One region of the Micromonospora sp. B11E3 genome, then DNA from elsewhere that is predicted to be linked to it. Evidence: riboswitches for the same ligand, from Rfam matches in the RefSeq annotation. Region 1 holds a riboswitch; the other holds the start of a gene.
The links. Region 1 has a riboswitch for cyclic di-AMP ahead of ABGB16_RS02800 (NlpC/P60 family protein). Riboswitches for the same ligand answer to the same signal wherever they lie in the genome.

Region 1 (7,052 bases):
GGGATCGTCATCCTTGGCGGCGCGGCGGTGGCAGCCCCGCCGGCCTCGGCAAGCGACGCCCCCGGCTTCGTCTGCAACCTCACGGAGAACACCTGGCTCCGCGCCGCGCCCCAGAGCTCCTTCATCCTGCGCACGCTGACGGCGGGTCGCGGGTTCCGCTGGCACGGCCAGGTCTGGGGCGTCGACGACGACGTCTGGATCTACGGCCACGGCGCCGAAGACCCCGCACTGGACGGTTGGGTCCCGGCCCGCAACACCACCTGCTGAACCGTCGACTCTGCCGGGGATGGCCGCACGCTGCTGCGGCCATCCCCGTACCCGTTCCCGCCGGATCGGCCCCGAGGTCCGGCGCGCCAGCGATCAGCGGTACGAATTGAGGGCACCCAGGACCGCGGCGAACTCGTCGGGTGGCAGGAGAATTCGGTTGCGGTGCGCCGCCCGGGAGCCCTGACGCCAGATGGGCGTCTCGACGTCCCGCTCCGGATCCCGGGCTGACACCCAGATCTGCCAGGCGGCGTAGTGGGCGGCCTCGCCTGCCCAGACGCGGGTCACCTGCGACCAGGGAATGACCCGCGTACGGAAGACCGTACGGATCTTGATGCCGTGGTCGCTGACGTAGACGCCCACCAGCGTCACCCGCCACAGCACCAGCTGCCAGATCGACACGAAGAGGCCGATGGCCACACCCCCAGGTAGGCCGCTTCCGGGAAGGCCGCAGAGCGGAAGGAGACCGACGGCGGACGCGCCGACGGCGACGACGTAGCGCAAGGTGTAGAGATCGCCCTGGCCGCCCCCGTAACCGTACGGCCGCGCCCAGTCCGGCATGTGCCGCATCGTACGGCTCGACGGCAAGCCCGAAGCGGGTGATGGGAATCGAGTTGGGGCGTCGGACACGGCCCCTGGCGGCGAGTTCGCGGCGAGGTTGACTGCTACTTCGGATCGCCGCTCGAATGCCTCGCTCACCGTGTTCACAAACTGCCCTACCGCGCTCCCTACGGTCCTCGCCCGGTGCCCCGGCCAGGCGAGAGCCTGAAATTGGTTCGACCCCCGCTCGCCTCGCCCGTTAGGTTGCGAGCTTGTTCCCACTGCAGGGAGCCCGTGAGATCCTCGTGCGGCCGCCCAGGCAGATCCCACACGGAGAGTAGGCCTCGTCAATGGCATGCCGTATCAGTGAGCTCGTGCTCAAGTGCCACGACCCCGAGTTGCTGGCGCGGTTCTGGTGCGAGGTCCTGGATTTCATAGAGCTCGATCGCGAAGCGGAGGGCTGCATCGAGATAGGTCCGCGCGAAGGGTTCGGCGGCCCGCAGCCGACGATCTTCCTCATCCGCGACGACGAGCCGAAGAACGGGCGTGCCCGGCTGCACATCGACGTCAACCCCACCGACCGCGATCAGGACGCCGAGCTCGAGCGTCTCCTGGCCGCCGGGGCCAAACTCGTCGACATCGGTCAGCCTGCCGAGGCATCCTGGCACGTCCTCGCCGACCCGGAAGGCAACGAGTTTTGCCTGCTCAAGCGCCGCCTCGACCCACTCTGACGGCCTCGCCGAAACGATCGGCGCAGCCGCCACCCCACAGCCGCCGACAAGATCTCGACGTCTGACCACGGCGCGGCGGGCTGCCCGGCCAGGGAGGCCCGATGGCACGCTGCATGATCCTTCAACCTTGGAACATCGAAGGCCCTGGCTGGGACTGTCGTCCTGGCCAGGGCCTCGATCGTGGAGCGGGTGACGGGAATCGAACCCGCACTGTCAGCTTGGGAAGCTGATGTTCTGCCATTGAACTACACCCGCAGGCGGCACCACTGTACCTGAGGTCGCCGCCACTCTGCACCAGGTACCCCCCTCGGACGCGTCACCAGCCCTCCCGGCACCCCCAAAGACGACATTCCACCAGGAAAAACCCGCAGAAGTTTTCACCCCAGCAATACATGGCCATTCTCAAATTCGTCGATCGGATGTAACGTCACCTCCACGTTTCAGCCTCGGCGTGACATACCCCCTGTCGCGTCGTCAGAAAGAGGTGGGCCCATGGGACTCCGTCCCAACCTGCTGACCCGGCGGACCGCCGGCGTCGCGTCGACGACCCTCGCGCTGCTGCTCAGCACCGCCGCGGTGGGCGTCGTCCCGGCCGCGTCGGCCTTCTCCGCCGCCCCGTCGGACGCCTGCGTCGAGCCGGCCGACGTCCACACGGACGCCCGGATCAAGGCCGGCGGCCACGCCAAGCACGAGCCGAACGAGCTGACCTCCGCCCAGGTCCGTGAGCGCGAGGCGGACCTGGCCGCCGCCCTGCGCGAGCGGGCCAACTTCCGCCCCGGCGCCGGGGCCACGCCGGTCGCGAGCGTGACCATCCCGGTCATCGTCCACGTCATCCAGCGGGACAGCACCCGGGCCGGTGGCAACATCCCGGACTCGATGATCACCCAGCAGATCAGCGTGCTGAACCAGGCGTACAGCGGCGCCACCGGCGGCGCGGCCACCGCCTTCGCGTTCCAGCTGCAGAAGATCAACCGGGTCACCAACCCGGCCTGGTACCCGATCGTGTACGGCTCGTCCGCCGAGCGCTCGATGAAGAGCACCCTGCGGGAGGGCGGCAAGAACACGCTGAACGTCTACCTCGGCGAGCTGAGCGACGACCTGCTCGGCTGGGCGACCTTCCCGCAGCGGAAGTTGAGCAGCTCGGACGGCGTGGTCGTGCTGGGCGAGTCGCTGCCGGGTGGCACCGCCACCAACTACAACCAGGGCGACACCGGCACCCACGAGGTCGGCCACTGGCTGAACCTGTACCACACCTTCCAGGGCGGCTGCTCCGGCTTCGGCGACAGTGTGGACGACACCCCGGCCGAGGGCTCGGCGGCGTTCCAGTGCCCCACCGGGCGGGACACCTGCACCGCGGCGGGCCTGGACCCGATCACCAACTTCATGGACTACACCTACGACTCGTGCATGTACCAGTTCACCCCTGGTCAGGCGAGCCGGATGCTGACCGCGTGGAACGCCTACCGCGCGGCCTGACGTACCACCGCTGCTGACACTCCGGTGCCGGCTCCGTCCTACGACGGGGCCGGCACCGGCGTCTTCGGGGGTCAGGCCGCCGCGCGGTGGGCGCCCCGCGCACGCCGGGCCGGCCCCTGATCGGGTACGTCGACACTTGCGCCGCCCGCGGGCCTCGCCGCCAGCGGGTCCAGCCAGACCTGCACGGCCGGCCGGCCCGGGCCCTCGCCAGGAGCGGAGGAGCCGCCGTGCGCCCGCCGGGTCAGCATCGCCACGTCGACGGTGAACTCGAACAGCCGCCAGTCGACCTGCGGCGCGGCCCGCCCGATCTCGGCCAACCGGGCCACCCGCGCCTGGTCGGTCACGGGCCGGGCGCGCCCCGCCACGTACGCCTCGTCGTCGCTGTCCTCAGGTGGGAAGGAGTGCAGCGCGTAGCGGCCGTCGCGCTCCAGGTCGCGCCGCTTCGGGGAGTCGATGACGAAGCAGAAGAGCCCCTCGTCGGTGATCACCGGGGACACCGGGTGCACCCGGGGCCCGCCGTCGGCACGGACGGTGGCCAGGTAGCCGAAGCCCGGCCCGTACTGCTGCATGAGGAGGCGGATCCCGTCGGCGAGTCGTGGCTCGTCAGCGGCGAATTCGGACCAGGAAGCCATGCCGGCATCCTATCGAACAAATGTACGATCAGCGACCACGACACGCAGGTCCCCCGAACCGGTCGCAGCGGCTGTCACCAGGCTCGCTATGGTGTTGCGATGCTGCTCTCCGACCGCGACCTCGTCAGCGAGCTGAACGCTGGCACGCTCGCGCTGGAGCCGTTCGAGCCGACCCTGGTGCAGCCGTCGAGCATCGACGTGCGCCTCGACAAGCTCTTCCGCGTCTTCAACAACCACCTCTACACGCACATCGACCCGTCGCTCCAGCAGGACGACCTGACGTCGGCGGTGGAGGTGCCCGACGGCGAGCCGTTCGTGCTGCATCCGGGCGAGTTCGTGCTCGCCTCGACGCTGGAGGTGATCTCGCTCGGCGATCAGCTCGCGGGCCGCCTCGAAGGCAAGAGCTCGCTCGGCCGGCTCGGGCTGCTGACCCACTCGACCGCCGGCTTCATCGACCCGGGCTTCTCCGGGCACGTCACGCTGGAGCTGTCCAACGTGGCGAACCTGCCGATCACCCTGTGGCCGGGAATGAAGATCGGGCAGCTGTGCATCTTCCGGCTCTCGTCGCCGGCCGAGCACCCGTACGGGTCGGCCGTCTACGGCTCGCGCTACCAGGGGCAGCGCGGCCCGACCCCGAGCCGGTCCTGGCGGAACTGGCGCACCTGGCCCACCCGCTGACACCGCCCGGCGGCGAGCAGGGGCCCCCGTCCCGCAGGGGCCCCGTACCCGTCAGCCGGGGCGGCCGTAGCTGTTGACCTGGCCGTCGTCGACGCGCTTCATCTTGATCGGGACGCCGGCCTGGGAGGCGTGCACGACCCAGCCGCCACCGACGTACATGCCGACGTGGTGCAGGTCGGCGTAGTAGAAGACGAGGTCGCCGGGGCGCAGGTCGGCGCGGCTCACCCGGGCGGTCACGGCCCGCTGCCGGGCCGCGTTGTGCGGCAGCGAGACGCCGGCCCTCGCCCACGCGGCCATCATCAGGCCGGAGCAGTCGAACGCGTTCGGGCCCGCGGCGCCCCACACGTACGGCTTGCCGATCTGGGCGCAGGCGAACTTGACCGCGATCCCGGCGCCGCCGCCCGGGTAGCTCGCCGGGCACGGGGCGGGCCGCAGCGCGCCGCCGCCACCGCTGCCGTACACCTTGATGCGGAGCTTCTGCAGCCGGTCGATCTCGGCGTTGATCTGCTTACGCTTCGCCGCGAGCTGCGCCTCCGTGCGGGTGAGCTGGGCGACCATCTCGTCCAGCGGCTGCTTCTTCGCGGCCAGCCGGTCGCGCAGGTCGACGACCGTCTGGACGTCGCGCTGCTGGCGGTGGGCGAACTGGTCGAGCAGCTCCAGCTGCCCCAGCATCTGGCTCGCGGAGCGGCTGCCCAGCAGCGCGTTCACGGCCGAAAGATTCTCACCCTTGTACGCCTCGACGGCGAGGCCGTTGACCTTCGCCATCGCCTCGTCCACCTGACGCTGCAACGGCCCGATCTGCCGGGCGAGCGCGTCGGCCTGCTTCCGCTTCGCGGCGAGGTCCTGGCGGGTGGCGTTGTGCCGCTCGATGAGCGGTTCGAGCTTGTTCCAGTCCTGGTCGATCTGCTGCTCGATCTCGGCGACCGACGGCTCGGCGTGGGCCGGGGGCGCGACGCCCGCCAGGACGACGGCGGCGCCGGCGAGGGCGGCCAGGGCGGTGGTGAAGCGTGACCAGCGTGGACGCGGCGCAGCCGGCATCCGGTCGGCGTGAGCCGACCGGCGCGACGGGCGCCGCGGGGCATGGTGTGCCACCGGGCTCCGTTCTCCTTCTTCCGTACCGCCTACCGGGTTAGCTGACGGGTTCGGGCGGGAAGGGAAAGCGCCCTACCGCAGCGAGGCTGCGGATTCACCCCGGCGTACCTGGGTCCCCGGCTCGCCCGGAGGCGACTCGGCGGTGTCGGGCCGTCACCGCCCGGTTTAGGCGGCGCTGTGACCGGCCGACGGTTGACCAGAGTAGAGACGGCTGTTACCGATTCGCAACCCGACGGGCTGTGACACTCCGTATGACCGGGGTCTCCGTAGCTTTCCTTCACTCGATATCGAGAACCGGAAAGGTATTGACCCCGCGGGGCGGCGGCGGGAGGGTGGCCTCACCCAGACCCTCACTCGGGAGGTTCGATGCCCCGATCCAACCTACCGGCGAGCAGACGCGTCCTGCTCGCCGCCGTGGTGGCAGCGGCCACCGCGGTCCTACCCTTCGCCGCCGGGCCCGTCGCGGCCGAGCCGCTCGGCACCGGGTCCGCCGACGCACCCACCGATCGCCAGCAGCAGTACGCGGCCGCCGCGGCCGAGTACGGCGTACCGGAGAGCGTCCTGCTCGGCGTGTCCTACCTGGAGTCCCGGTGGGACACCCACGCCGGCCGCCCGAGCACGAGCGGCGGGTTCGGCCCGATGCACCTGACCGACGCCGAGCGGGTCGCCTCGGCCGAGGCCGCCAGCGCCCATGTCGACGAGGGCGAGGACCCTCGGGGCGACGACTCCCGGCCGCTGGTGGTTCCCGAGTCCGGCCCGGCCGAGCCGGCCCCGGCGCTGCCCGGCCTGCGGACCCTGGAGGCCGCCGCGGGGCTCACCGGTGCCAGCGAGGAGGCGCTCATCGCCGACCCGGCCACGAACATCCGCGGCGGGGCGGCGCTGCTCGCGTCGTACCAGAAGGAGCTGGCCGGCCCGGTCGGCGCCGACAGCGACCCGGCGGCCTGGTACGGCGCGGTGGCCCGCTACGCCGGCGCGGACACCGAGGACGCCGCGGCGGCCTTCGCCGACGAGGTGTACGGCCAGATCAACGCCGGCGCGAGCCGGACGACCGACGACGGGCACCAGGTGACGCTGACCGCGCGCGCGGTCGACCCGGACGAGTCCGCGGTGAACCGCCTCGGGCTGCGGCGCGCGGAGCGGCCGGACGGCCTGGAGTGCCCGGTCGGGCTGCCCTGCGAGTGGATCCCGGCCCCGTACGCGAAGACCGGCCCCGGCGCCGGCCAGTACGGCAACCACGACCTGGCCAACCGGCCGGAGCAGCAGAAGATCGAGTACATCATCATCCACGACACCGAGGGCTACTTCACCCCGAGCGTCAACCTGGTGAAGCGGGCGGACTACCTGGGCTGGCACTACACGCTGCGCTCGGTGGACGGCTACATCGCCCAGCACATCAAGGCCAAGGACGTCGGCTGGCACGCCGGCAACTGGTACGTCAACGCCAAGTCCATCGGCCTCGAGCACGAGGGCTTCGCCGGCCACGGCACCTGGTACACGGAGGCGATGTACCGCACCTCCGCGAAGCTGGTGCGGCACCTCGCGCTGCGGTTCCAGATCCCGCTGGACCGGCAGCACATCCTCGGCCACGACAACGTCCCCGGCACGGTGGCGTCGACGGTGCGGGGGATGCACTGGGACC
Region 2 (7,052 bases), on a different contig from region 1:
GTCGGAATAGCCGGGCGACCCACCCGGTTGTGCCCTTCGAACAGGCACGGCGACCAGCCAGGCGCCGTGGTCGTGTACAGTTCCATCGGCGGCCTGTGCCGCGCACATCTTCGACGGGTCGAGGCTCCAGCCGGGCGTCACCCGTCACCAGCCCCCGGACGTTACCGTCCTCCCGTACGTCTCAAGGAGTACCTCCGTGGCGAGCAACACCTCTAAGACCGCGCGCGCGTCAGTCCGGGCCGGCCAGGCTGGCCAGGGTGGCGCCCTCAGCGTGCTGGGCGAGTTCAAGTACATCATTCCGCTCAACGGTGGCAAGCACGCCTACCTGCGGAACCTGACCAACGGCAAGACGGCGCACCTGCGCACCGACTCCGAGGCCTTCATCGAGGAGATCCGGGTGCTGGCCGCCGCCGGCCACGCCGCCAAGATCCGGGCCGAGATCAACGGCCTCGCCGCCGCCCACCCGGAGCACGGCTGGGACGCCACCGAGAAGCGCCTCGTCGAGGCCGGCGTCTTCGAGGGCTGAGAGCCCTCCCCCCACGCGACACACGAACCGCCCGTCGGGGTCATCCCGGCGGGCGGTTCGTCGTCGACAAGGAGTCCTTCCTACTCGCCCGCCGGACGGTTGGCGTGGTGCCATGGTGGGTAGCCGGTGTGTATTTCCGGGCGGCCAAGGGGAGGCGGCGATGCCCGAGCACGTGGAGCTACGGCTGCCCGACGGCGTACGCCTGCACGTCGAGGCGTCCGGGCCGGCCGACGCCGAGGTCACCGCGATCCTGCTGCACGGCTGGACGCTGGACGGGCGCGGCTGGCGCCGCCAGCTCGCCGCGGTCCGGGACGGGTTCGGCGACCGGGTCCGGGTGCTCACGTACGACGCGCGCGGCCACGGCAGGTCCAGTTGCATGCCGCTGCGTACCGCCACCCTGGCCCAGCTCGGCGACGACCTCGCCGCGGTGGTCGACGCCGCCGCCCCGGCCGGCCCGGTGGTGCTCGTCGGGCACTCGATGGGCGGCATGACGATCATGGAGTACGCGCACCGTCACCCCGGGCACTTCGCCGCCCGGACGGCCGGGCTGGTCTTCGTCTCCACCACCGCCGAGGGCCACACCCACACCGTCTACGGGCTCTCGCCCCGCGTCGCCCGGCTGATCCGGCTGGCGGAGACCACCGGCGCCGGGGTGCTGGCCCGCTGCGGCTCGTGGTGCCCGCCCCGACCGTTGCTGCGCGCGCTGCGCCCCAGCATCCGATGGCTGCTGTTCGGCGACCGCTGCGATCCCGCGGACATCCGGCTGGTCACCTCCGCGGTGGCCCGCGCCTCGCTGCGCTCGATCGGCGGCTTCCGGGCCTCGATCGCGGCCCAGGACCGGCTGGAGACCCTCGCCGCGCTGGCCCACCTGCCGGCGGCGGCGCTGGTGGGCGACCGGGACCGGCTCACCCCGCCGCCGTGCGCCGAGTCGATCGCGGCGGCGCTGCCGGAGACCACGCTGACCGTCTGCCCCGGCGCCGGGCACATGCTCATGATGGAGCGGCCCGACGAGGTGAACGCCGCGCTGGCCGGCGTGCTGCGCCGGGTGCTGGCCACGGCGCCCGCCGCCACGGGTCCGGCCGCCGCCACGGGTCCGGCCGCCGCCACGGGTCCGGCCCCCGCCCGGGGGGCCGGCACGACCGCCGGCCCGACCGCCGAATCCGGCACCGTCCCGGCCGGCTGACCGCCGCCGGCCCGCGCCGCCGGGACGTGGGGCGGATCGCGGGACCGGCATGGCCCCGCGACGGCCCTGGCCGCTGGCCGTACCCTCACCCGGACACCCCGGCGCGACCGGCGCCGACGTCTGCGAGGAGCCCGTACGTTGACCGACCGGACCACCCTGGAGCAGGAGATCGCCGTCGAGCAACGGCATCTCGACCGGGTGTACGCCCGCCTCGCCGAACTGCGCCGCTCGGCCGCCCTGGCCGAGAAGGAGGGCTACCGACTGGCCCGGGTGGGCAACTTCGGAGCCCTGGTGGAACGGGACGCCATGGTCTTCCACGCCGCCCAGCGGCGGCACCTGCTCGACGCCGAGCACGAGGGGCTGGTCTTCGGCCGGCTGGACCTGCGCGGCGGCCAGGTGCTGCACGTCGGGCGGCTCGGGGTGCGCGCCGAGGACGCCGAGACCCTGGTGGTGGACTGGCGGGCCCCGGCCGCCGCGGCGTTCTACCAGGCCACCCCGGCGCAGCCGCTGGGCGTGGTGCGGCGACGCACGATCCAGTCCTCGGCCGAGCGGGTGACCCGGATCGAGGACGACCTGCTGGATCCGGGGGCGGCCCCGCCGGACATGGCCGTGGTGGGCGACGGTGCGCTGCTGGCCACCCTGTCCCGGGCCACCGGCCGCGGCATGCGCGACATCGTCGCCACCATCCAGCGCGAGCAGGACGAGGCGATCCGCTCCCCCGGCTCCGGGGTGACCCTCGTCGCCGGCGGCCCGGGCACCGGCAAGACGGCGGTGGCGCTGCACCGCGCGGCGTACCTGCTCTACTCCGACCGCAGCCGGTACGCGGGCGGCGGCATCCTGGTGGTCGGCCCGTCGGCGGTGTTCGTGGAGTACATCTCCTCGGTGCTGCCGTCGCTGGGCGAGGAGGCGGCCACCCTGCACTCGCTCGGCTCGCTCTTCCCCGGCATGTCGGCCACCCGTACCGACCCGCAGGAGGTGGCGGCGGTGAAGGGGTCGCTGCGGATGCGGCGGGTGCTGGAGCGCGCCGTCCGGGACGCCGTGCCGGGCGGCCCCGGCGAGCTGCGGCTGCTCTACCGGGGCACGCTGCTGCGCCTGGACCGCCGGGAGCTGGACGGCATCCGGGACCGGGCGCTGCCCCGCGGCGCCCGCCGCAACGAGGTGCGCCGGGCCGGCTTCGACGGGGTGTTCGCCGCGCTGTGGGCGCAGGCCCGCCGGCTGGAGATCGCCCGGCTGCCGGAGCAGCGCGCGTTCGAGGACGAGATCGCCGACCGGCCCGAGTTCCGCGAGTTCCTCAAGGCGTGGTGGCCGCGCCTGCACCCCCGGCACGTGCTGGGCTGGCTGGCCCGCCCGGAGCGGCTGCGCCGGTACGCCGGGGGCGTGCTGAGCCGGGCGGAGATCGGCCTGCTCGCCGAGGCGTACCGGACGCTGGACACCGACGGGCTCACGATCGCCGACATCGCCCTGCTCGACGAGCTGGACGCGCTGCTCGGCAAGCCGGTGCGGCCGGCCCGGCCGAAGCGGGACCCGTTCCAGCTGGCCGGCGGGGTGCGCGAGCTGAGCACGCACGCCGAGCGGCAGCGGGCGGCCCGCGAGGCGGCCCGGCAGCGCCCCGAGGACTACCGCGAGTACGCGCACGTGGTCGTCGACGAGGCCCAGGACGTCTCGCCGATGCAGTGGCGGATGATCGGCCGGCGCGGGCGGCTGGCGTCCTGGACGGTGGTGGGCGACCCGGCACAGACGGCGTGGACGGGCGAGGAGGAGGAGCTGACCCGGGCCCGGGACCAGGCGCTGGGCCGACGCCGCCGGCACCACTTCACCCTCACCACCAACTACCGCAACTCCGCCGAGATCTTCGCGGTGGCGGCGGCGGAGATCCGCCGGCTCTACCCGGACCTCGCGCTGCCCAGCGCGGTCCGGACCACCGGCGTCGAGCCGGTCCAGCTCACCGTCCCGCCGGCCGAGCTGCGGCCGGCCGTCGGCGCGGCGGTCGCCGAGCTGCTGGGCGAGGTGGAGGGGACGGTCGGGGTGATCACGCCGGTCCCGCGCCGGGACGAGGTCGCCGGCTGGCTCGCCGGCCAGGCCGGCCCGCGCCTGCAGGTGGTGACCAGCCTCCAGGCCAAGGGCATGGAGTACGACGGGGTCGTGCTGGTCGCCCCGAGGGAGATCCGGGCCGACCCGGGCTCCGGCGTCCGGACCCTGTACGTGGCCCTGTCCCGGGCCACCCAGCGCCTCACCACGGTCGACCCGACCGACTGACCGGGTACCCGGACGGGGTCACCGGTCGGAGTGCCGACGATTACTTGCACACATAGCGATGTGAGCATAGATTGGGCCGGCAGCGGGACAGGGACGGAGGGTGTGGGCGTGGGCGCAGGTCATGACCACCACCACGGCGTCACGTACGCCGCCGAGCGCCACCGGGGCCGGCTGTGGGCGGCGTTCGGGCTGCTCGGCGCGCTGATGCTGGTCGAGGCGGCCACCGCGTACGCCACCGGCTCGCTGGCGCTGCTCTCCGACGCCGGGCACATGTTCACCGACGTGCTCGGCATCGGCATGGCGCTCGCCGCGATCACCGCCACCCGCCGCGCCACCGCCGACCCCCAGCGCACCTTCGGGCTGTACCGGCTGGAGGTGCTCGCCGCGCTCGGCAACGCGCTGCTGCTCAGCGGCGTCGCCGTGTACGTCCTCGTCGAGGCGGTGCGCCGGTTCGGCAACCCGCCGGAGGTGACGACCGGCCCGATGCTCGCGGTGGCGGTGCTGGGCCTGCTCGCCAACCTGGTCGCGTTCGCCCTGCTGCGCGGCGCGGCAGAGGAGAGCATCAACCTGCGCGGGGCGTACCTGGAGGTGGTGGGCGACCTGCTCGGCTCGGTCGGGGTGATCGTCGCCGCGGCCCTGATCTGGGCGACCGACTGGTGGTGGGCGGACCCCCTCGTCGCGGTCGCGATCGGCGTCTTCATCCTGCCCCGCACCTGGCGGCTGGGCCGGGCCGCCGTCCGGATCCTGGTGCAGGCCGCCCCCGAGCACCTGCAGGTCACCGCCGTGCACGACCGACTGGCGGCGGTGCCCGGCGTGGTCGAGGTGCACGACCTGCACGTCTGGACGCTGACCTCCGGGATGGAGGTCGCCTCGGCGCACCTGACCATGGCCCCGGGCGCCGAGGTGGGCGCCGTGCTGACCGCCGCCCGCACGGCTCTGCACGAGGACTTCCACATCGAGCACGCCACGCTGCAGGTCGAGCCGGGAACATCGCCGGGAAACTGCGGTCCGACCGCCTGGTGATACCCAGCGCCGTCGATTCGGTGGACTATTGTGCCAACATGCCGGATTTGATGGGTTTGATCCAAGTACCGTGCGTCACGGGCGCAGCGCCCACCCCACCAGCACCGGTAGGCTCGGTCCCGGCCTCCGCTCCGGTGGCGCCCACCGGCGCCCGCGGCGGCCGTCGCCTAATCGCCCGCGAGGGCGAGCCGGGGAACCACGTTTCGTGGGGTGCATCCGCGTGAGCGGTAGGGATCTTCCGTCCCGAACCCGTCAGCTAACCCGGTCGGCGGCTGACGGAAGGACACGCGTATGCCAGTAGTGGCACCTGTACGAAGGACGGCCGCCCGGGTGGCGGCCCTGCTCGCGCTGGCGCTCGCCGGCGCCCTCGCGGTCGCCCCCGCCGGCCCGGCACAGGGGGCCCCGGCCGCCGCCCTGCTCGCCGCCGCGCCCGGCCAGGACGACGAGGGCGGCACCCCGGCGTTGCGCGCCGCGCTGGAGGCGGCCAGCAAGGGCTACCTCGACGCCAAGGCCGCCCTGAACCGCTCGGTGCAGCGGCAGCGGCAGCTCGGCGCCCAGCTCAAGACGATCGAGGCGGAGTTGACCGTGCGCGACGCCAGGGTCGGCGAGATCGCCGGCGTGGCGTACAAGACTGGCCGGCTCCGGGCGGCGTCGGCGCTGCTGAACAGCGCCTCGCCCGAGGGGTTCATGGACCGGGCGGCGGCGCTCGACCAGGTCGCCAGCAACGAGGACCGCATCCTGCGCGACCTGCTGGAGACCCGGGACCAGGCGAACCGGACGAAGCAGGCGCTCGACGGCGAGATCCGCGAGCAGCGCCGGCAGGTGACGGTGATGGGCAAGCGCAAGGAGCAGGCCGAGCGCGCGCTGGCCGTGGCCAACGAGCGGGCCAGCGGCGGGTCGAGCCCCGGCGGCACCTCCGGCGCCACCGCCACCCCCGCCAAGCGCAACCCCGACGGCTCCTGGCCGGCCGAGTCGTGCAGCGTCAACGACCCCACCCCGGCCAACGGCTGCATCACCCCGCGCACGCTGCACGCCCTCAACCAGGCCAAGGCCGCCGGCTTCACCCGGTACGTCTCCTGCTACCGCCCGGGCGGCTCCGGCGAGCATCCCAAGGGGCGGGCCTGCGACTTCGCCGCCCAGAAGGACGGCTTCGGCGGCGTGGCCACCGGCGGCGACCGCACGTACGGCAACAACCTGGCGGCGTACTTCGTCCGCAACGCGGACAACCTGGCCGTGCTGTACGTGATCTGGTTCAAGCAGATCTGGCTGCCCAGCAGCGGCTGGAAGGCGTACAGCGGCGGCAACGGGGACCCGTCGAGCGACCACACCAACCACGTGCACCTGTCGGTGTACTGATCCCGCGTCCCCCGGTGGCCCGTCGCGCGGCGGGCCACCGGGGCGCTACGCCCCCGGGCGTACGCGGGATGTCGCCGGTGGGCCCACGACCCGGGCGGCCGGCGCGGCGAGCATCGGGACATGACCCGACTCCCGCCCCGCGCCCGCAAGGCCCTGCTCACTCTGCACCTGGTCACCGCGCTCGGCTGGCTCGGCGCGGACCTCGTCCTGCTCACCCTCGGGGTGGCCGGCCTGCGCGGCGCGGACCCGGCCGCCGTCTACCCCGCCGCCGCGCTGGTCGGCACCTGGCTGTTCGCGCCGCTGAGCGTGGCGGTCTGGCTGGTCGGGGTGGCCAGCTCGCTGCTCACCCCGTGGGGGCTGCTGCGGTACCGCTGGGTGCTGGTCAAGCTACTGCTCACCACGGTGATGACCGGGCTGGTGCTGTTCCTGCTCACCCCGAAGCTGCGGCTGCTCGGCGAGCTGGCCGGGGCGGCCTCCGCGCACGACCGCGTCGACCTGGTGGTGGCCCCGAGCGTGTCGTCCGCCCTCCTGGTGGTGGCCACGGTGCTGTCCACGTACAAGCCGTGGGGGCGGCTGCGGAGGTCGGGCGGCCGTTAGCCGGAGGGCTCAGGCCCGCGAGGCGGAACCGTCCGGCGGACGGCCCAGCACCTCGGCGAGCCGGCGGGCCAGGCCGAGGTGCGCCGAGCGGGCCTGCCGGAAGGCGTACCC

Region 2: another riboswitch for cyclic di-AMP. It lies ahead of ABGB16_RS21945 (hypothetical protein); the one in region 1 lies ahead of ABGB16_RS02800 (NlpC/P60 family protein).

Annotation. Positions count from the first base shown of each region.
Region 1 covers NZ_JBDPMC010000003.1:109,177-116,228, forward strand. The annotation lists gene ABGB16_RS02765 (hypothetical protein) at 1-267, shown strand, start outside; gene ABGB16_RS02770 (PH domain-containing protein) at 361-825, opposite strand; gene ABGB16_RS02775 (VOC family protein) at 1,155-1,535, shown strand; tRNA gene ABGB16_RS02780 (tRNA-Gly) at 1,717-1,790, opposite strand; gene ABGB16_RS02785 (zinc metalloprotease) at 2,028-3,011, shown strand; gene ABGB16_RS02790 (pyridoxamine 5'-phosphate oxidase family protein) at 3,083-3,643, opposite strand; gene dcd (dCTP deaminase) at 3,743-4,321, shown strand; gene ABGB16_RS02800 (NlpC/P60 family protein) at 4,373-5,359, opposite strand; cyclic di-AMP (ydaO/yuaA leader) riboswitch at 5,426-5,565, opposite strand; gene ABGB16_RS02805 (peptidoglycan recognition family protein) at 5,780-7,052, shown strand, end outside.
Region 2 covers NZ_JBDPMC010000047.1:34,190-41,241, reverse strand. The annotation lists gene ABGB16_RS21965 (hypothetical protein) at 197-526, shown strand; partial or broken gene ABGB16_RS21960 (alpha/beta hydrolase) at 687-1,580, shown strand; gene ABGB16_RS21955 (AAA family ATPase) at 1,848-3,965, shown strand; gene ABGB16_RS21950 (cation diffusion facilitator family transporter) at 4,074-4,988, shown strand; cyclic di-AMP (ydaO/yuaA leader) riboswitch at 5,143-5,275, shown strand; gene ABGB16_RS21945 (hypothetical protein) at 5,280-6,344, shown strand; gene ABGB16_RS21940 (hypothetical protein) at 6,465-6,941, shown strand; gene ABGB16_RS21935 (SRPBCC family protein) at 6,951-7,052, opposite strand, start outside.